4 regions of the Streptomyces sp. NPDC007205 genome follow, and region 1 is predicted to be linked to each of the others. Evidence: riboswitches for the same ligand, from Rfam matches in the RefSeq annotation. Region 1 holds a riboswitch; each other region holds the start of a gene.

What was found. A riboswitch is a leader RNA that binds a small molecule or an ion and turns the genes downstream of it on or off. The one in region 1 is predicted to bind cyclic di-AMP.
Positions count from the first base shown of each region.
Region 2: linked by a shared signal. The riboswitch ahead of ABZ624_RS26300 (M23 family metallopeptidase) and the one ahead of ABZ624_RS26945 (transglycosylase SLT domain-containing protein) in region 1 are both predicted to bind cyclic di-AMP.
Region 3: linked by a shared signal. The riboswitch ahead of ABZ624_RS00345 (NlpC/P60 family protein) and the one ahead of ABZ624_RS26945 (transglycosylase SLT domain-containing protein) in region 1 are both predicted to bind cyclic di-AMP.
Region 4: linked by a shared signal. The riboswitch ahead of ABZ624_RS27525 (transglycosylase family protein) and the one ahead of ABZ624_RS26945 (transglycosylase SLT domain-containing protein) in region 1 are both predicted to bind cyclic di-AMP.

Region 1 is NZ_JBEYEW010000018.1:80,573-85,598, forward strand. It holds gene ABZ624_RS26940 (polyprenyl synthetase family protein) at 226-1,236, opposite strand; cyclic di-AMP (ydaO/yuaA leader) riboswitch at 1,817-1,989, shown strand; gene ABZ624_RS26945 (transglycosylase SLT domain-containing protein) at 1,995-2,483, shown strand; gene ABZ624_RS26950 (HAD family hydrolase) at 2,545-3,357, opposite strand; gene ABZ624_RS26955 (FAD-dependent oxidoreductase) at 3,630-4,832, opposite strand; gene ABZ624_RS26960 (ATP-grasp domain-containing protein) at 4,878-5,026, opposite strand, start outside.
Region 2 is NZ_JBEYEW010000017.1:120,530-125,555, reverse strand. It holds gene ABZ624_RS26310 (pitrilysin family protein) at 1-1,394, shown strand, start outside; gene ABZ624_RS26305 (pitrilysin family protein) at 1,391-2,779, shown strand; cyclic di-AMP (ydaO/yuaA leader) riboswitch at 2,993-3,188, shown strand; gene ABZ624_RS26300 (M23 family metallopeptidase) at 3,201-3,944, shown strand; gene ABZ624_RS26295 (GntR family transcriptional regulator) at 4,142-4,828, shown strand; gene ABZ624_RS26290 (HPr family phosphocarrier protein) at 4,969-5,026, opposite strand, start outside.
Region 3 is NZ_JBEYEW010000001.1:72,826-77,851, reverse strand. It holds gene pcrA (DNA helicase PcrA) at 1-1,269, opposite strand, end outside; cyclic di-AMP (ydaO/yuaA leader) riboswitch at 1,492-1,661, shown strand; gene ABZ624_RS00345 (NlpC/P60 family protein) at 1,669-2,835, shown strand; gene ABZ624_RS00340 (tellurite resistance/C4-dicarboxylate transporter family protein) at 2,941-3,918, shown strand; gene ABZ624_RS00335 (hypothetical protein) at 3,896-4,249, opposite strand; gene ABZ624_RS00330 (NlpC/P60 family protein) at 4,770-5,026, shown strand, end outside.
Region 4 is NZ_JBEYEW010000019.1:42,102-47,127, forward strand. It holds gene ABZ624_RS27510 (nucleoside triphosphate pyrophosphohydrolase) at 1-722, shown strand, start outside; gene ABZ624_RS27515 (cytochrome P450) at 791-2,041, shown strand; gene ABZ624_RS27520 (transglycosylase family protein) at 2,192-3,319, shown strand; cyclic di-AMP (ydaO/yuaA leader) riboswitch at 3,502-3,675, shown strand; gene ABZ624_RS27525 (transglycosylase family protein) at 3,680-4,396, shown strand; gene eno (phosphopyruvate hydratase) at 4,742-5,026, shown strand, end outside.

The DNA of each region.
Region 1 (5,026 bases):
GCGTCAGACCACGGAGCCAACTCCGTGTACGCCTGCGGTATGACACGTAGGGGCAGCGGCTCCCCCGACCCGTAGGGGTCTCACCGGAACGGAGGGGGCCGTACGGGGGCACGGACGTCTGCGGGTTGGGTATCGCACCAGGCCGTGCCGCTGGGCCGTACGGGTCGCACAGGGGCCGTACGGCCGGTCGCTGCCGCGCGGCGTGGCTCGCGCGGACGGCCGGGGTCAGCCGGCGCGGTGCACCACCGCGTCGCACAGCTCCATCAGCGCCGCCTTGGCGTCGCACTCCCGCAGCGGCGCCAGCGCGGCGCGAGCCTCCTCCGCATACCGGATGGTGTCCCGACGGGCCTGCTCCAGCGCGGGGTGGGCGCGCAGCGCGGCCAGCGCCTCGGCGTGCCGGGCGTCGTCGCTGAGGTCGGAGTCCAGCAGCCGGCACAGCGCGATGTCCTCGGGCAGCGCCAGCCGGGCCGCCCGCTCGCGCAGCCGCAGCACCGGGAGCGTCGGAATGCCCTCGCGCAGGTCGGTGCCGGGGGTCTTGCCGGACTCGTGCGAGTCGGAGGCGATGTCCAGGACGTCGTCGGCGAGCTGGAAGGCGACGCCGAGCCGCTCGCCGTACTGGGTGAGCACGTCGACGACCGTCTCGTCGGCGCCGGACATCATCGCGCCGAACCGGCACGACACCGCCACCAGCGAGCCCGTCTTGCCGCCGAGCACGTCCAGGTAGTGCTCGACCGGGTCGCGGCCGTCGGAGGGACCGGCGGTCTCCAGGATCTGACCCGTGACCAGCCGCTCGAACGCGAGGGCCTGGACCCGGACGGCCTCGGGACCGAGGTCGGCAAGGATCTGGGAGGCCCGGGCGAAGAGGAAGTCGCCGGTGAGGACCGCGACCGAGTTGCCCCAGCGCGTGTTGGCGCTGTCCACGCCACGCCGTACGGCCGCCTCGTCCATGACGTCGTCGTGGTACAGCGTGGCCAGGTGGGTCAGCTCCACGACCACGGCCGACGGCACGACTCCCGGCGCATAGGGGTCGCCGAACTGGGCCGCGAGCATCACGAGCAGCGGCCTGAACCGCTTCCCGCCGGCCCGCACGAGGTGCTGCGCGGCCCCCGTGATGAACGGCACCTCGCTCTTGGTGGCCTCGAGCAAGCCTTCCTCGACAGCCGTCAATCCGGCCTGGACATCGGCTTCCAGAGCCTGGTCCCGCACGCTCAGCCCGAACGGCCCGACGACGGTCACGAGGGGTCTCCTGTCTGCTGGTGTCTGCTGGCGATTACACGGTTTGTCGATAGGTCGCTGCCATCACTCGTCAGCGTATCCGGTCCTCTTTCGATCACCGATAGCGCCCACCGGTCCAGCCTGGGAGGTATCAGGTCAGGACCGGAATGTTTTTGATCATGTGAAATGAACGTATATTTATCGACTTAACAGAACTCTGTCCGCTTTGTCATGACTGAAGGGGCGAGTCGAGAGGCGAGCGCAGCAACGCCTGCGCCCCCAGGGCGACGACGGGTGCCGGGTCACGGGTTCCGCCATCCAGCCGACCCACTCGAATCCCCCATGTCCGACTTGAAGTACTTTGTCATTTCGTGAGTTGAGTCACTGGCGTCCACCGGCACCCCACCCCCGCCGATCCCCCCTTGCCCCCTTGCCCCGCTGGCGAGTTGAGGCTTGGCAACCGCAAAGGATCAAGCACCTCATAGGGCATAGATCAAGGTCAAATAGGACGTTGTGTGAATCCGGTACTTGTTCCCGACATGTGCTCTCGCATACGTTCCGGGCCGTCGGGCGGACGCCGAATCCTGCCACCGCCCGCATAACCATCCACGGACTCATTCCTATGGCAGGAGCGGGGGACCCAGGTAACTCGCCGGACCGGACGGCACACGTCGCACCGGAACGGCTTGGGGTGAAGCCGTGCCTTCCCGGGCACGGCCGGGCACCTCCCCGCCCGAACCCGACAGCTCACCTCGCAGGCGTCGGAGAGGAACTTCCCCATGCCTGCTGCCGCTCAGCACCGCCGTACCCGGAACAACCGCCTCGTCCGCGCCCTCGCCGCCGCCGGCACCGGTGCCGCCGTCCTCGCCCTGCCGCTCATCGGGGCGACCAGCGCCTCCGCAGCGACCCCGGCCGCCACCACGGTCTCCACCACCCCCGCCGGTTACCCGAACACCCTCGACGGCTGGATCCGCGAGTCCCTCGCGATCATGGCCCAGAAGGGCATCCCCGGCAGCTACAACGGCATCTACCGCAACGTCATGCGGGAGTCCTCCGGCAACCCCAGCGCCATCAACCTGTGGGACTCCAACGCCGCCGCGGGCATCCCGTCCAAGGGCCTGCTCCAGGTCATCGACCCGACGTTCAACGCGTACCACGTGGCCGGAACGTCCTTCAACATCTACGACCCGGTCGCGAACATCACCGCCGCCTGCAACTACGCGGCCAAGCGGTACGGGTCGATCGACAACGTCTTCGGCGCGTACTGACAGCTCCGCGGACCGGCAGGACAGACACCTACTGATAGGCCGGTCAGTCGGTCGGTGCCGGTCAGCCGGCCGGAAACAGTCGTTCGAGGACGACGGCGATGCCGTCGTCCTCGTTCGACAGGGTGATCTCGTCGGCCACCGCCTTGAGTTCGGGGTGCGCGTTGGCCATGGCGACCCCGTGTCCGGCCCAGTCGAACATCGGGATGTCGTTCGGCATGTCGCCGAACGCCAGAGCCTCCCTTGCGGCGATCCCGAGCCGCTCGGCGGCCAGCGCGAGGCCGGTCGCCTTGGTCACCCCGGACGGCTGCAGCTCCACGGTTCCCGGCCCCGACATGGTGACCGTCGCCAGTGAGCCCACCACCGCGCGCGCGACCGCCGCCAACTCGTCGTCGGACAGGTCGGCATGGCGCAACAGCACCTTGCTGATGGGCTCGCACCACAGGTCGTCGCGCCGGCCGACCCTTACCGCGGGCAGGGTCGGGTGCGGCATCAGATAGCCGGGCTCGATGAGCGTGAGCCCGTCGACACCGTCCTGGTCCACGGCCGCGTAGACCTGCCCCACCTCAGCCTCGATCTTGCCGAGCGCGGTCTCGGCCAGTTCCCGGTCCAGCCGGACCGACCACAACAGACGGCCGGACACGGCGTCGTAGACCTGCGCGCCCTGCCCGCACACCGCGAGCCCCGTGCAGCCGAGGTGTTCGAGCAGAGGCCGTACCCGCGGGGCCGGGCGGCCCGTCACCACCAGGTGCCGGACTCCGGCCCGCGCCGCCCGCGCGAGCGCGGCGAGCGACCGGTCGGAGACCGTGTCGTCGCCGCGCAGCAGCGTTCCGTCCAGGTCGGTGGCGATCAGAGCGTACGCGGGGGAGGCTGCCATGATCAGAGAATACGGATACCTCGCCTCGCCGACTCATCTTGTCGTCCTGCGTACTTGCGTACTGGTCAGCCCCAAGTGGTGCGCACCACCTCCTCGGTGGAGGTACGCACGCGCCACCTGCTTCTCGTCGTAGTGGTCGGCGACTTCGCCGGGTCCTCCGCTCGGCCGGCCCGGAGCCCGACGATCTCCACCCGCTCCTGCGGCACCCCGTCCTGCCGGACGCCCTGGAGCGACGCCGCCGGCAGGCCCGTGCCGCCGTCTTCCCGGAGGCTTCAGCCGTGGGTCGCCGCGAGGTGTTTCGTCAGGCGCGGAGAGGCGAACTCCGTACCGCAGACGAAGCGCATCACGGGGCCGTACGACGCCGCCGCCGGCAGACCCGTGAAATACAGCCCTGGGACGGAGGAGACGTAGCCGGGGCCGAGCTTGGGCGTGCCACGGCTCACGGCGAGCCGGGTGCGCAGTTCGTGGCCGAGGAAGTCCATCGCCGCGATGTCGACGCGGTAGCCGGTGGCGGCGATGACGTGGTCGGCGGTGAGCCGCTCGCTACGGCCGCCGTGGGTGCGGACGGTGAGGACGGGGGTGCCGTCCGGCGCCTCGGCGCCCACGACCCGCTCCACGTCCTGGACCAGCACGGCGCTCTGGAAGCGCTCGCGCAGCCACCAGGCGCCGAGCGGGCCGAGGACCCTGCGGACCAGGAAGTGGCGGGTGGCCTCGGGCAGATAGCGGTAGGGGTGCGGGTAGTAGCTGAACGCCCACAGCGACCATGCCCGGCCGAACGGGGACTCGGGGCGCAGCTTCGGCTGGTCCCAGGGCGGGGCGCCGAAGGCGACCCGGCCCCGGCCGCGCGCGACGACACGCACGCGTGCCCCCGCCTCGGCGGCAAGCGCCGCCGTCTCCAGTGCGGACTGCCCGGCGCCGACCACGATCAGCTCCCTGCCGGCGAAACGGCTCAGGTCGTGGTGCTGGGAGCTGTGCGAGACCGGGCCCGTGGCCGCCGGTCCGTCGGCCGCGGCCCCCGCCAGCTCCGCCGGGAGGTGCGCCAGGCCCGACAGTCCGGTGGCGACGACGACGGCGCGCGCGGTGAACGTCTCACCGGAGTCCAGCTTCAGTTCCAAGCCGCCGCTCTTGTCGCGGTCCACGGAGACGACCCGCACCCGCTCCAGGCCGGGGACCAGCTTCTGCTGGAACCACTCGCCGTAGGCGATGAACGTCTCCACCGGGATGATGTCCTCGTCGGACACCAGACGGCGGATCCCGGCCGCGTCGCAGTAGTCGGCGAGCGTGTGGCCGGGCTGCGGGCAGTTGAGGTTGGAGGCGGCGGGCGTCGACTTCAGGATCATGCCCTCGGGCATGTGGTCGCGCCAGCTGACCATGGGGTCGCCGAAGACGCGGACGGGGATGCCGCGCGCCCGTAGATGGGCGGCGGTGGACAGGCCGAACGGCCCGGCCCCGATGACTGCAACCGGTCGAGTCACGAAGTCCCTCCCCAGGACACGGTGCGCCACTCTTGGTGGCCTTGCCTACTTCGTGGAGGTGCTGCTGCCGCGGCGGTTGGTCCGCCACAGCTGATAGAGGTGCTTCGCGCCCGGGCGCACGAAGCGGGCGAGCATCGTGAGGAACGGCAGCGGGTCGTCACCCGCGAGCCAGGCCAGCTCCGTCCCGCTCGCCT
Region 2 (5,026 bases), on a different contig from region 1:
TGCCCATGGGTCACACGACCACAGCCGAGGCAGGCTCCGGGGGCCTGACAGCGACCGAGCACCGCCTGGCCAACGGTCTGCGCGTGGTGCTTTCCGAGGACCACCTGACCCCCGTGGCGGCGGTCTGCCTCTGGTACGACGTCGGCTCCCGCCACGAAGTCAAGGGACGTACCGGCCTGGCTCACCTTTTCGAGCACCTGATGTTCCAGGGCTCGGCACAGGTCAAGGGCAACGGTCACTTCGAGCTGGTGCAGGGCGCCGGCGGCTCGCTCAACGGCACCACCAGCTTCGAGCGCACCAACTACTTCGAGACCATGCCCGCCCACCAGCTGGAGCTCGCCCTCTGGCTGGAGGCCGACCGCATGGGCTCGCTGCTCGCCGCCCTGGACGACGAGTCCATGGAGAACCAGCGGGACGTCGTCAAGAACGAACGCCGCCAGCGCTACGACAACGTCCCCTACGGCACGGCCTTCGAGAAGCTGACCGCCCTGTCGTACCCGGAGGGCCACCCCTACCACCACACGCCGATCGGCTCCATGGCGGACCTGGACGCGGCCACCCTGGAGGACGCCCGCCAGTTCTTCCGCACCTACTACGCGCCGAACAACGCAGTGCTCTCCGTGGTCGGCGACATCGACTCCGAGCAGACCCTCGCCTGGATCGAGAAGTACTTCGGCTCGATCACCGCGCACGACGGCAAGCCCGCCCCGCGCGACGGCTCCCTGCCGGAGGTCATCGGCGAGCAGAAGCGCGAGGTTCTCGTCGAGGAGGTTCCGGCGCGCGCCCTGATGGCCGCCTACCGGCTCCCGCACGACGGCACGCGCGCGTGCGACGCGGCCGACCTCGCCCTGACCGTCCTCGGCGGCGGCGAGTCCTCCCGCCTGTACAACCGGCTGGTGCGCCGCGACCGTACGGCCGTCGCGGCCGGCTTCGGCCTGCTGCGCCTGGCCGGCGCGCCCTCGATGGGCTGGCTGGACGTGAAGACCTCCGGTGACGTCGAGGTGCCGGTCATCGAGGCCGCCATCGACGAGGAGCTGGCCCGGTTCGCCGAGGAGGGCCCCACGCCCGAGGAGATGGAGCGCGCCCAGGCCCAGCTGGAGCGCGAGTGGCTCGACCGGCTCGGCACGGTCTCCGGCCGCGCCGACGAACTGTGCCGGTACGCCGTCCTGTTCGGCGACCCGCAGCTCGCCCTCACCGCCGTCAAGCGCGTCCTGGAAGTGACTCCTCAGGAGGTCCAGGAGGTCGCCAAGGCCCGTCTGCGCCCCGACAACCGCGCGGTCCTGGTCTACGAACCGAAGGCCCCGGAGGAGGCCCCGGACGCCGACGTCCCCGAGGACCCGGAGCAGGAAGCGACCGTAGAGGCCGGTAACGAGAACGAGGAGACGGCCAAGTGACCGAGCTCGCCACCATGGAGTTCCACCCCCAGCCGCAGCCCGGCGAGGCCCGGCCCTGGGCGTTCCCGGCGCCCGAGCGCACCGCGCTCGACAACGGCCTGACCGTGCTGCGCTGCCACCGCCCCGGACAGCAGGTCGTCGCCGTCGAGGTACTGCTCGACGCGCCCCTGGACGCTGAGCCGGCCGGCCTGGACGGCGTTGCCACGATCATGGCGCGGGCCTTCTCCGAGGGCACCGACAAGCACTCCGCCGAGGAGTTCGCCGCCGAGCTGGAGCGCGCGGGCGCCACGCTCGACGCGCACGCCGACCACCCCGGCGTCCGGCTCAGCCTGGAGGTCCCCGCCTCCCGCCTGGCCAAGGGCCTTGGCCTGATCGCCGACGCGCTGCGCGCGCCCGCCTTCGCCGAGAGCGAGGTCGAGCGGCTGGTCCGCAACCGCCTGGACGAGATCCCGCACGAGCTGGCCAACCCCTCCCGCCGGGCCGCCAAGGAACTCTCCAAGGAGCTGTTCCCGGCGACCTCGCGCATGTCGCGTCCCCGCCAGGGCACCGAGGAGACCGTCGAGAAGATCGACGCCACCGCCGTACGCGCCTTCTACGACCGGTACGTACGCCCCGCCACGGCCACGGCCGTCGTGGTCGGCGACCTCACCGGCATCGACCTGGACGCGCTGCTCGGCGACACCCTGGGCGCCTGGACGGGCACCACGGGCGAGCCGCGGCCCGTGCCACCGGTGGCCGCGGACGACACCGGCCGCGTGGTCATCGTGGACCGGCCCGGCGCCGTCCAGACCCAGCTGCTCATCGGCCGCGTCGGCGCCGACCGGCACGACCGTGTGTGGCCCGCCCAGGTGCTCGGCACCTACTGCCTCGGCGGCACCCTCACCTCCCGCCTGGACCGCGTCCTGCGCGAGGAGAAGGGCTACACCTACGGGGTGCGCGCCTTCGGACAGGTCCTGCGGTCCGCACCGGACGGCACGGGCGCCTCGATGCTCGCCATCAGCGGCTCCGTGGACACCCCCAACACCGGTCCCGCGCTGGAGGACCTGTGGAAGGTGCTGCGGACCCTCGCGGCGGACGGCCTGACCGACGCCGAGCGGGACGTGGCCGTGCAGAACCTCGTCGGGGTGGCGCCGCTGAAGTACGAGACCGCGGCGGCCGTGGCGAGCACGCTGGCCGACCAGGTCGAGCAGCACCTGCCCGACGACTTCCAGGCGACGCTGTATCAGCAGCTGGCCGCGACGGGCACGGTGGAGGCCACGGCGGCCGTCGTGAACGCCTTCCCGGTGGACCGCCTGGTGACCGTCCTCGTCGGTGACGCGGCCCAGATCAAGGCGCCGGTCGAGGCGCTCGGCATCGGCGAAGTGACCGTGGTGGCGGCCGAGTAACAACGGCACGCACGCGTGGGGCCCTGACGGTCTACACACCGTCAGGGCCCCAGCTCTTCCACTCCCTTCCCCAGATGCCCGATTTGAGGCGGAGGTTGCCTGTCTGCCCTGTGGGATGCGCTACAAAGGCCCGGATTCGTTTGGGATTCGAAAGCCGCCTTCCGTAGCGTCGTCCGGGCTGTTCGTCAGGCAGTGCGCCGCACCCGCGGCACCGGACAGCCATCGCCGAGTCCCCGTACGGCGCGAGCCAGGGGAGCCGGGGACCCACCCTCCTGTCGCCGCCTTCGCGGCTGGAGGGGCCCAAGTCCCTGGGGTGAATCGGACGCCCACGCGTGAGCGAGGGGGTCCGTAGGAGACCTTCCTGCTCCGAACCCGTCAGCTAACCCGGTAGGCGAGAGGGAAGGAAAGGACCAGCCACTTCATGGCGTTCATGTGCGCCACCGGGAAGCACCGCAAGCCCGGCCGGGTCAAGCGCACCACCGCTCAGGCGGCCGGCATCGCGGCCCTCACCACCACCGGCGTCATCGGCACCCTCGCGGCGTCCCCGGCGACGGCCGCCGAGAACACCGCCGAGCAGACCGGCCTCACCCCGGTGATCAGCGTCGGCGACGACATCGCCGAGCAGATCGACGCACAGGCCGCCGCCCAGCAGCAGGCCGCCAACCAGAAGGCGGCCGAGCAGGCAGCGGCCAAGAGGGCCCAGGAGATCCGCGAGGCCAGGGCGCGCGCCGCCAGGGAGGCCGAGCGCAAGCAGCTGAACGCCTTCGTGGTCCCGATAGCGAACTCCTACGTCTCCACCGGCTACCAGGCCGGCAGCTCCCTGTGGTCCTCCGGCCACCACACGGGCATCGACTTCCACGCGGCCAGCGGCACGCCCGTTCACGCGGTCGGCACGGGCACCGTCGTCTCCACCGGGTGGGGCGGCGCGTACGGCAACGAGATCGTGATCAGGATGGCCGACGGCATGTACACCCAGTACGGCCATCTGTCGTCGATCGGCGTCACGGTGGGCCGGCAGGTCACCCCGGGCCAGCAGATCGGCCTGTCCGGCGCGACCGGCAACGTCACCGGTCCGCACCTCCACTTCGAGGCCCGTACGACCCCCGACTACGGCTCGGACGTCGACCCCGTCGCCTACCTCCGCAAGCACGGCGTGAACGTCTGACGACCCTGCCTCCCCCCGCGCAGCCCCGGCCCGCACCGGCCGGGGCTTTCGCTGATTTCCGGGGCGCCCACCGGATCCGCTGACCAAAAAATATCCATGGATTCCGGCCCGCCGTCGGAATGTCCGACGCATTGGAATAGAGTCACGGAACACGCGTCCATCGTCGACGTTTCACGGGGATTAGACGGAGGTCGGTCATGCGTATTCCGGCGCACTCGGTGTGTACGGCGATCCGGGACGACATCGTCGCCGGTGTCCACGAGCGCGGCGGCCGCCTCACCGAGGAAGTCCTGGCCCGCCGCTACGGCGTCTCACGGGTCCCCGTCCGCGAGGCCCTGCGCACCCTGGAGGCCGAGGGCTTCGTGGTGACCCGCCGGCACGCGGGCGCATGCGTGGCCGAACCGACCGAGCAGGAGGCCGCCGACCTGCTGGAGATGCGCAAGCTCCTGGAGCCGCTCGGGGCCGCCCGGGCCGCCCAGCGCCGCACGGAGGCCCACCTGAAGGTGCTGCGCGGCCTGGTCAGGCTCGGTCAGGAGCGGGCCAGGCGGGGCCACAGCGACGATCTGCGCTCCCTGGGCGGCTGGTTCCACGAAACGCTCGCCCAGGCCTGTGGCAGCCCCTCGCTGACCGCGATGCTCGGCCAGCTGCGGCACAAGATCGCCTGGATGTACGCGGTGGAGGCGCCGCCGAGCCCGGTGGAGGCCTGGGCGGAACACGGCGCCATCGTCGACGCGGTGGCGCGCGGCGACGGCGAGCGTGCGCGGGCGGTCACGGCGCTGCACACCGAGCGGGCGACGGCCGCGCACCGGCTGCGTTTTCCCGGGTCCGCCGATCGTGTGAGGACTTCGCAACACGCCGTAAACATGTCGAGTCTTCGGCATTAACACGGGCGCCGTATACAAAGAAGGGTCTATTCGTCGGGAGTGAATTTCCGACGCCCTTTTATCATGCGCCCTGAATTCACGGTCCGGAAAACGCGGAAGCCGCGCCACCCGGAATGGGCGGCGCGGCTCCCGCGCCTTGCTCAGACGGTCTCGGGCAGCTCTTCCAGGCCCTCGGAGACCAGCTTGGCCAGACGGTCC
Region 3 (5,026 bases), on a different contig from region 1:
CCCCGCGTCCACCAGGCGGTCTATCTCCTCGGCGACGAACTGCGCCTCGTCGTGCTCGGTGTCGGCGACGTAGCCGGTGATCCGCGCGCCCTGGCCGGCGTTGGTCCACAGGTTCTTCGGGCGGCGGGACTCGTTGCGCTCGATGACCGCGTTGGCGGCGGACAGGATGGTCTGCGTGGAGCGGTAGTTCTGTTCCAGCAGGATCGTCGTCGCGTCCGGGTAGTCCTCCTCGAACTGGAGGATGTTGCGGATCGTCGCACCCCGGAAGGCGTAGATCGACTGGTCCGCGTCACCCACCACGCACAGTTCGGCGGGCGGGATGTCGTACTCGCCGGGCGGGGTGTCCTCATCGTGTTCCCCGGTGCCGACGAGTTCCCGTACCAGCGCGTACTGGGCGTGGTTGGTGTCCTGGTACTCGTCGACCAGGACGTGCCGGAAGCGGCGGCGGTAGTGCTCGGCCACGTCCGGGAAGGCGCGCAGCAGGTTGACCGTCGCCATGATCAGGTCGTCGAAGTCGAGGGCGTTCGCCTCGCGCAGCCGCGACTGGTACAGGGCGTAGGCCTGGGCGAGGGTCTTCTCGAAGCCGTCGGTGGCCTGGGCGGCGAAGTCCTCCTCGTCGATCAGCTCGTTCTTCAGGTTGCTGATCTTGGCGCTGAAGGACTTCGGCGGGAAGCGCTTGGGGTCGAGGTCCAGGTCACGGCAGACCAGGGCCATCAGGCGCTTCGAGTCCGCGGCGTCGTAGATCGAGAACGACGACGTGAAGCCGAGCTTCTTGCTCTCCCGGCGCAGGATGCGCACGCACGCGCTGTGGAAGGTCATCACCCACATCGCGTTCGCGCGTGGGCCGACGAGCTGCTCGACGCGCTCCTTCATCTCGCCCGCGGCCTTGTTGGTGAAGGTGATCGCGAGGATCTGGCCCGGGTGTACGTGCCGCTCGGCGAGGAGGTGGGCGATGCGGTGGGTGAGCACACGGGTCTTGCCGGAGCCGGCGCCGGCGACGATGAGCAGCGGGGAGCCGGCGTGCACGACCGCGGCGCGCTGGTTGTCGTTCAGCCCTTCCAGGAGGGCCGCCGCGTCGAGCGCGGGGCGGGGGGCGCCGTCGCGGTAGTAGGCGTCCCGGTCCGGTGGCGCGTCGAACTTCCCGCCGAACAGATCGTCCGGAAGCGGCTCCGGACCGTGATCGTCCTCGGGCGGCGGCGGGGGCTCCTCCTCGCGCCCGCGAGGGGGCTGGAGGTCCGCCAGGAAGCTGTCGTCAAAGAGGCTGCTCATCGCTCTACGAGTCTAGGGCGCCCCACCGACAACCGGTCGCCGTCCCGAGAAGTCGGGCCCGCGGGCGGAGCGGCGACGTCCGAGGACACCGCCCTTACGCTGCGGAATCGTCCGATGACGTGAACGTGATACGGAGGTCAGATCACGAAAATGTATCGGACATATCACGCACCAACCTTCACACTAGTCACACCAGTTGGCTAGGTTGCCGTCAGGCCGCGTGCGCGGCCTCCGCCGAGTCCGGCGCGCCCGCACGGCGCCCGGAGCCGGGGACCCACCGATCCTGGGGTGAATCGGCCGACTCCCGCCCGGGACGAGGCCGTAGGGCAACCCTTCCGAACCCCCGCCCGAACCCGACAGCTAACCCGGTAGGCGGCTCACTGGAAGGAGTCGCCTCCCTTGGCGTCGCACCGCAAGACGCGTCCCGGCGGAACCATCGGGACGGGCCTCCGCACCCCCGCCCTCGCCACCGCCGCCCTCACCTCCATGGCCGTGCTCTCGCAGACCGCAGAGGCCGTCCCGAGCACCGATCGCACCAAGCCGAGCCTGGAGGAGGTCGAGAAGAAGGTCGACGACCTCTACCGCCAGGCGGAGTCGGCGACCGAGAAGTACAACGCGGCCAAGGAGCGGACAGGAAAGCAGCGGGGCCGGGCCGACGCCCTGCGCGACGATGTCGCCCGGCGCACCGAACGCCTCAACAAGGCCCGCGAGGAGCTGGGCTCCTTCGCCGCGGCCCAGTACCGCACCGGCGCCGCCTCTCCCGGCACGACCACCTTCCTGCTCGCGGACAGCCCGCAGGACTACTTCGACCAGAGCCAGCTGATGAACCGGCTGACCTCGCGGGAGAAGAGCGCGGTCGACGACTACATCGGCGAGCAGGCCGCGACCATGAAGAAACGGCGGGAGGCCGCGGAGAGCCTTCAGTCGCTGACCGACTCGCAGCACGACCTGCAGACCGCCAAGGCCACCGTCCAGAAGAAGCTCGCCTCCGCGCGCGAGCTGCTGTCGCAGCTGACGGCCCAGGAGAAGGCGCGGCTGGCCGCCGTCGAGCGGGAGAAGCAGCAGGAGGCGGCACGCAAGGCGGCCGAGCTGGCGAAGCGGCAGGCAGCCCGGCAGCAAGCCGCCTCGTCCTCGTCGCCGTCCTCGTCGTCCGGATCCGGTTCGACGGGCTCCGGCTCGACCGGGTCCACGACATCCAGTTCGTACGACACGAAGGCCGAGAAGGCGATCGCCTTCGCCCGCGCGCAGATCGGCAAGCCGTATGTGTGGGGCGCCACCGGGCCGGACTCCTACGACTGCTCGGGCCTCACCCAGGGCGCCTGGAGGGCGGCCGGAGTCACCCTTCCGCGCACCACGTACGACCAGGTCGATGCGGGCACCACGGTGTCGCTGGCCAATGCGCGGCCGGGCGACCTGGTCTTCTTCTACGACGACATCAGCCACGTCGGCGTCTACATAGGCAACGGCATGATGATCCACGCCCCGAAGCCGGGCGCGTACGTCCGTGAGGAGTCGATCTACTACGGCGGGGAGTCGATCATCCACAGCGTGGTCCGGCCAGGCTGACCGGGCCGGCTGTCCTCGCCCCACACGCGCGTACCGGCGTTTTCGCCCTCCACGCGCGCGTGCCCTTCCCCGGCGGGGACCGTGCGGCTCCCTAGCATCGGGCGCATGCCCGGCATCTCAGGTCTGCGTACGTGGTGGGCGGAGCGGCCTCCCGCGGCCGGAGCCGCCGTGATGGCGACCGGCATCCTGTCGGTGGGGCTGCATCTGACCGGCGCCGAGGCGCTCTCCCGGGTGACGCTCGCGATGACCGGCGTCGGCTGGTCGGTGCTGGCCGCCGACTTCGTCCTGCGGCTGCTCTGCGAACGGCAGCGCTGGGTGGCCGAGGCGGAGAGTCCCGGCGCGCTCACCGCCGTCGCCGCGACCACCGTGCTCGGCACCCGCATCTCGGCGCCGGGCCGGCAGGCCGTGGCCGAGGCGCTGCTGGCGCTCGCGGCACTGCTCTGGCCGGTGCTGCTGGTGCTGGTCGTCCGGCACTGGAGGCGGCGCATGCCGGGAGCGGTGTTCCTGTGTTGTGTGGCCACACAGGGGCTCGTCGTACTGGCCGCGACGCTGGCCGCGGCCGAGCGCACGGCGTGGCTCTCGCACATCGCACTGGTGCTGTTCTGGCTGGGGCTGGTGCTCTACGGCCTCGCGCTGGCCCGTTTCGACGCCCGGCAGGTGCTGGAAGGGGCCGGCGATCACTGGATCGCGGGCGGGGCGCTCGCGATCTCGGCGCTGGCGGGGGCAAAACTGCTCGTCGCCGGGGATGCGGGCCTGTATGCGGCGGGCGTGTATCTGTGGGACGAGGACGACCGCGGTGTGCTGCGCACCGTGACGGTCGCTCTGCTCGTCCTGGACCTGGCCGGGTGTCTCGTGCTGCTGGCCGCCGAGGCGGTGCGGCCCCGGCGCGGCTATGACGTGCGGCGGTGGGCGACGGTGTTTCCGATGGGGATGACGGCGGCGGCGGCGCTGACCGTCGCGACCGTCCTCGGCGTCCCGTGGCTCAGATGGCCGGGACGGGTGCTGCTGTGGGTGGCGGTGGCGGTGTGGCTCGCGGTCGCCACCGGTGCGGTGCGCGCGTTCAGGTCCACAGCACGGCGATGAAGACATTCACCGCTGTCAGCGCACCGACCAGCCCGAACTGGGTCTTGTCCACTGTCTCCTCGTCGCGCTTCACATAGACCAGTCCGAGGATCACGATCAGCAGCGCCAGCTTCACGCCGATCTTGATGGTGTTGATGTGGTGGTCGTCGGCCTGGTTGAGGCCGACCAGGGCCACACCGGTGACCAGCATGGTCAGCGCGCCGTGCAGCATCCCGGGCACGAAACGGGCCGTGCCCCGGCCCATCGCCTTCATCTGGGTGAGGAAACCGCCGAGCAGCGCGGCGATGCCGATGATGTGCAGGCCGACGAAGAGATGGATGAGTACGTCCATGGGGCCGGAGCCTAATTCGTTGGTAACAGCCCCAGGGACGGCAGGGTGCCGTTCCCGGGGTGTTCGAGTGGTGAGGGCCGCCGCATGACGCCCCAGCTCTCGGCTCTTATGTGTCACCGGGTCCGCCGGACACAGCCACGGATGTGGATATATGCGCCCCATAGCAGCCCACGGCTCCCGTCCGTCCCGTTTTCCGCACTTCGGTCACCACGCTGCGTGAAGGCGACGTCTCCGGACCGGCGACACGGTCACATACGGTCGCGTCCGGGTCCGTCGAGGCCAGTTCCGTACACCGCGTTACCCACTTGTCATCGTCGGGCCTAGCGTCCTCCCCCAGGTGACCGGCTTCCCACCGCCGCCCGGGCCAGGGGCGGCCGTCGGCCACCACCGCCGAGAAGGTCCGGCGGTGGTCCGCTCCCCCTGTGCGGGCCGCCGCCGGACGTCGTACGGACCACTCGGTCGGGCCGCCCGGCCAGACCCCTCGGTCGTACGAGTCGTACGGAAGGACGTGACGGCCCAGGTGGCAGCGCACCGCAAGCCCCGGCAACGCTCGATCGGCGGCCCTACGGCCCGGACGGCCGCCACACTCGCCCTGGCGGGCGCGGCCACCGCGGCGGGGTTCGACGGCACGGGCCACGCCGAGCCGCAGCTGACACCGGCCCAGGTGAAGGCCAAGGTGGACAAGCTCTACCAGGAGGCCGAGGCCGCCACCGAGAAGTACAACGGCGCGAAGGTGGAAGCGGACACGGCGCAGCGGCGCCTGAACGCGCTGCGGGA
Region 4 (5,026 bases), on a different contig from region 1:
AGCTGGAGCTGCTGCCCGCCTCCTACGACCTGCCCGGCGCCCGCCTGCTGGACCTCGTGCAGGTCATGGACCGCATCCGCGCCGAATGCCCCTGGTCGTCCCGGCAGACCCACGAGGGCCTCGCCAAGTACGGCCTCGAGGAGGCGTACGAGCTGGTCGAGGCGATCGAGGCCGGCGACCGGGAGGAACTGCGCGAGGAGCTGGGCGACGTCCTGCTCCAGGTCGTCTTCCACGCCCGGATCGCCGAGGAACACCCGGACGCGCCGTTCTCCGTCGACGACGTGGCCGGCGGCATCGTCGCCAAGCTCGTCCACCGGCACCCGCATGTCTTCGGCGACGAGAAGGCCGAGACACCGGAGGACGTCAAGGCGCACTGGCTGCGCACCAAGGCAGAGGAGAAGCAGCGCACCTCGGTCACGGACGGCGTCCCGCTCGGCCAGCCCGGACTGGCCCTCGCCGCCAAGCTCGCCTCCCGCGCCCGTACGGCGGACCTGGACGTACGCCTGCCGCACGGCGAGGGCATCGGCTGGGAACTGCTCGCCCTGGCGGTCCGTGCCGAGGCGGACGGCGTGGACCCGGAGTCGGCCCTGCGGGCGGCGGCGCGGGCGTACCGGGACGCGATCCGGCAGGCGGAGGGTGCCGGGCCCGAGGCGATACGCGCGGCCCGCGACGGCCACCGGGACGCGGAGGCCCACCCGAGTCCGGATACGGTCGGGGAGTGACCGACCAGCACCACCCCCGGACCGCCCCCGGCTCCACCCCACACTCCCTCCCCGACTCCGCTCCCGCCCTGTTCACCTGGGAGTTCGCCACCGACCCCTACCCCGCCTACGCCTGGCTGCGCGAGCACGCGCCGGTGCACCGGACGCGGTTGCCCAGCGGGGTCGAGGCCTGGCTGGTCACCCGGTACGCCGACGCCAGGCAGGCCCTGGCCGACCAGCGGCTGAGCAAGAACCCGGCGCATCACGACGAGCCCGCGCACGCCAAGGGCAAGACCGGCATCCCCGGCGAGCGCAAGGCCGAGCTGATGACCCATCTGCTGAACATCGACCCGCCGGACCACACCCGGCTGCGCCGGCTGGTCAGCAAGGCGTTCACCCCGCGCCGGGTCGCGGAGTTCGCACCCCGGGTGCAGGAGCTGACCGACCACCTCATCGGCCGTTTCGCGGCGAGCGGTTCGGCCGACCTCATCCACGAGTTCGCCTTCCCGCTGCCCATCTACGCCATCTGCGACCTGCTCGGTGTCCCGCGCGAGGACCAGGACGACTTCCGGGACTGGGCGGGCATGATGATCCGGCACGGCGGAGGGCCGCGGGGCGGAGTCGCCCGGTCGGTGAAGAAGATGCGCGGCTACCTCGCCGAGCTCATCCACAAGAAGCGCGAGGCGCTGCCCGCCGAGCCCGCGCCCGGCGAGGACCTCATCTCCGGCCTCATCCGGGCCTCCGACCACGGCGAGCACCTCACCGAGAACGAGGCCGCGGCGATGGCGTTCATCCTGCTGTTCGCCGGCTTCGAGACGACCGTCAACCTCATCGGCAACGGCACCTACGCCCTGCTCACCCACCCCGAGCAGCGCGAGCGGCTCCAGGACTCCCTGGCCAGGCGGGAAACCGGCCTGCTGGAGACCGGGGTGGAGGAACTCCTGCGCTACGACGGCCCGGTGGAGCTGGCCACCTGGCGGTTCGCCACCGAGCCGCTCACCATCGGCGGCCAGGACATCGCGCCCGGGGACCCGGTGCTCGTGGTGCTCGCGGCGGCCGACCGGGACCCGGAGCGGTTCGCCGGCCCGGACGTGCTGGACCTCGCCCGCCGCGACAACCAGCACCTCGGCTACGGCCACGGCATCCACTACTGCCTCGGCGCGCCGCTCGCCCGGCTGGAGGGCCAGACCGCGCTCGCCACCCTGCTCACCCGGCTGCCGGACCTGCGGCTCGCCGTGGACCCGGACGAGTTGCGCTGGCGTGGCGGGCTCATCATGCGCGGCCTGCGCACCCTGCCCGTCGAGTTCACGCCGGCCGCCGGAACAGCCGGGCGACGGTGAACGTGAAGGGCGTTCAACTTTGTGATCTTCACGTGATCTGCGCGGCATTAACTTGTGACAAGTGATCGTCTGCCGATACGTTCACCCATCAGCGTGGCGAAGGGTTTCAGTGCGCCGCGCCGGTCCTGCTGTCGCACGAAAGGCTTCCGCATGCTCTCCGGGAACGGTCGTCACCGTCGCCCCCGTCAGGCTCCGGCCCTCCTCGTCGCGGCCGGAGTGACCGGCTCCGCCATCGCCATCCCGCTGCTCGGCGCGGCGAGCGCCCACGCGGCCGACGGCACCACCTGGGACAAGGTCGCCGAGTGCGAGAGCGGCGGTTCGTGGAGCGCGGACACCGGGAACGGCTACTACGGCGGCCTGCAGATCTCGCAGGACGACTGGGGCAAGTACGGCGGCACGCAGTACGCCGACAGCGCCGACCAGGCCAGCCGCTCGCAGCAGATAGCCGTCGCCGAGAAGATCCTGGCCGACCAGGGCACCAAGCGGTGGGCCACCTGCGCCGTCCTCTCCGGCCTGACCTCCGACTCCGGTTCGGTCGACGTCGACACCGGCGTCGGCGGCCCCGGCGGCACCGGCGGGTCGGGTGACACGGGCGGCTCCGGGGACACCTCCGGCTCGGCCGACAGCTCCGACCCGTCCGGTCTGCCGGATTCGTCCGCATCCGGCTCTGGTTCCGACTCCGGCTCCGACTCGACCTCCAACTCGGCCTCCGGTTCGGATTCCTCCGGCTCGGCCTCCTCGGGTCCGGCTGCCTCCGGCTCCCCGTCGGACTCGGGCGCCACGCCGTCTCCGCACCAGAGCCACCACGCCACGAAGACCCCGGAGGCGCCCGGGGGCTCCGCTGGAACCGGTACCCCCAAGTCCGACAAGCCCGACAAGACCGGTTCCTCCGACGGTGGCGGCTCGCAGGGCGATGGCAGCTCACCGACGGCAACCCCCGGTACCGACGAATCGGACAATTACCAGCAGTCCGCCGGTTCTTGGAGCCTGGTCGACACCGGCGCGCTCGGCAGCGGCGGACGCCACCGGGGCGGCAGTGCGGACGAAAGCGTGACAAACGGTCAGAATGCCCCCTCTTCCGGCCGTCACGCCGGCCGCGCGACGGACGCCTACACCGTGCGTGAGGGGGACACCCTGGCCTCCATCGCCGACTCCCTGGGCGTCGCCGGCGGGTGGCATGCGCTCTACGACGGGAACAAGAGCGTCATCGGTGCCGACCCGAACCACATCACCGCCGGTCAGACCCTGGAAGTCGGTGCCGAAAAGGGCGGAAACTAGCGGCAGTTGACGCCCCCTTTCGCCGCTGATGTCCGATTCGGTGAAAGTGTGGGATGAGTCTCAGAAGCCCTGATCGTCTTTGAAATTCCCTCGATCACGTGTCTACGGTCAGGACCGCTCGTCACCACGAGCCCCGGCGGCCGCAACGCCGAATCCTGCCAGCGGTTGCCCGGGAACAGTCGTCGCGTCAAGCGCCGTGGGCAGGAGCGGGGGACCCAAGGTAAGTGCCGGGCCCGGCGGTTCACGCCGGTACCGGCTGGGGGTGAAGCCGCGCCTCGCGAAAGCGAGTGCGCGGCCGGGCAACTCAACCGGCCCGAACCCGACAGCTCACCTCGCAGGCGTCGGTGAGGGGATTGATCCATGCTGTTCTCCGGCAAGGGCAAGCACCGTCGTCCGTCCAAGGCCGTCCGCGCCATCACGCTCGCCGGTGTCACCGGCGCCGCCGTCGCCGCCCCGCTGATGGCGGTCGGCAACGCCTCCGCCGCCACCGCCTCCGAGTGGGACGCGGTCGCCCAGTGCGAGTCGGGCGGCAACTGGTCCATCAACACCGGCAACGGCTACTACGGCGGTCTGCAGTTCTCCGCCTCCACCTGGGCCGCGTACGGCGGCACCGCCTATGCCCCGCAGGCCAACCAGGCCACCCAGGCGCAGCAGATAGCCGTCGCCGAGAAGGTCCTCGCCGCGCAGGGCAAGGGCGCCTGGCCGGTCTGCGGCACGGGCCTGTCGGGCGCCGCCTACAACGGCTCTGCGCCCAGCACCTCCTCGAACACCACGTCCTCGAACACCACCTCGTCGAAGAGCACCGCGCCCAGCACCACCACGCGCTCCGACCAGCAGGCCGCCTCCCGCTCCGCCGAGCGCACGGCTCCGTCCGCGAGCAAGACCGTCACCACCCCGACCGGCAAGAAGGTCAAGAAGGGCGACGGCGAGTACAAGGTCGTCAAGGGCGACACCCTCAGCTCCATCGCCGTCGAGCACCACGTCCAGGGCGGCTGGCAGAAGCTCTTCGAGCTGAACAAGGACATCGTCGAGGACGCGAACCTCATCTACCCGGGCCAGCAGCTGCACCTGAAGTAAGCGGCGGCAGTCCTCGGGTCCGCCCCCGTCCCCACGGGCTCCCCGCCCCGGCGCGTGTTCCCCCGTACGCGCCGGGGCGGGGTCTTTTCTGTGCGCCCCCCGCCTCTTCGGTGTGCCCCGCCTCTTCGGTGTGCCCCGCCGTTTCTGCGTGCCCCGCCTTTTCTACGTGCCCCCTGCACCCACCCTTTGTTCCGCCCATGAACAATGGGTACCGTCTGTGTGCCCCTCCCCGTCCACGGGGCGGTCGGTCGGTGGCCGATCCCCCGGAGACGGTTAGGCTCTAGTCGCAAGGCACAGCCGTAAGGCAGCAAGCCCCGCACTTCCAGCGTCACATCCAAGAAGGAGATGCTCGTGCCGTCCATCGACGTCGTCGTAGCCCGGGAAATCCTGGACTCCCGAGGCAACCCCACGGTCGAGGTCGAGGTCGGCCTCGACGACGGCAGCACGGGTCGTGCCGCCGTCCCGTCCGGCGCCTCGACCGGCGCCTTCGAGGCCATCGAGCTGCGCGACGGTGACCCCAACCGTTACCAGGGCAAGGGCGTCGAGAAGGCTGTCCTCGCCGTCATCGAGCAGATCGGCCCGGAGCTGGTCGGCTACGACGCCACCGAGCAGCGCCTGATCGACCAGGCC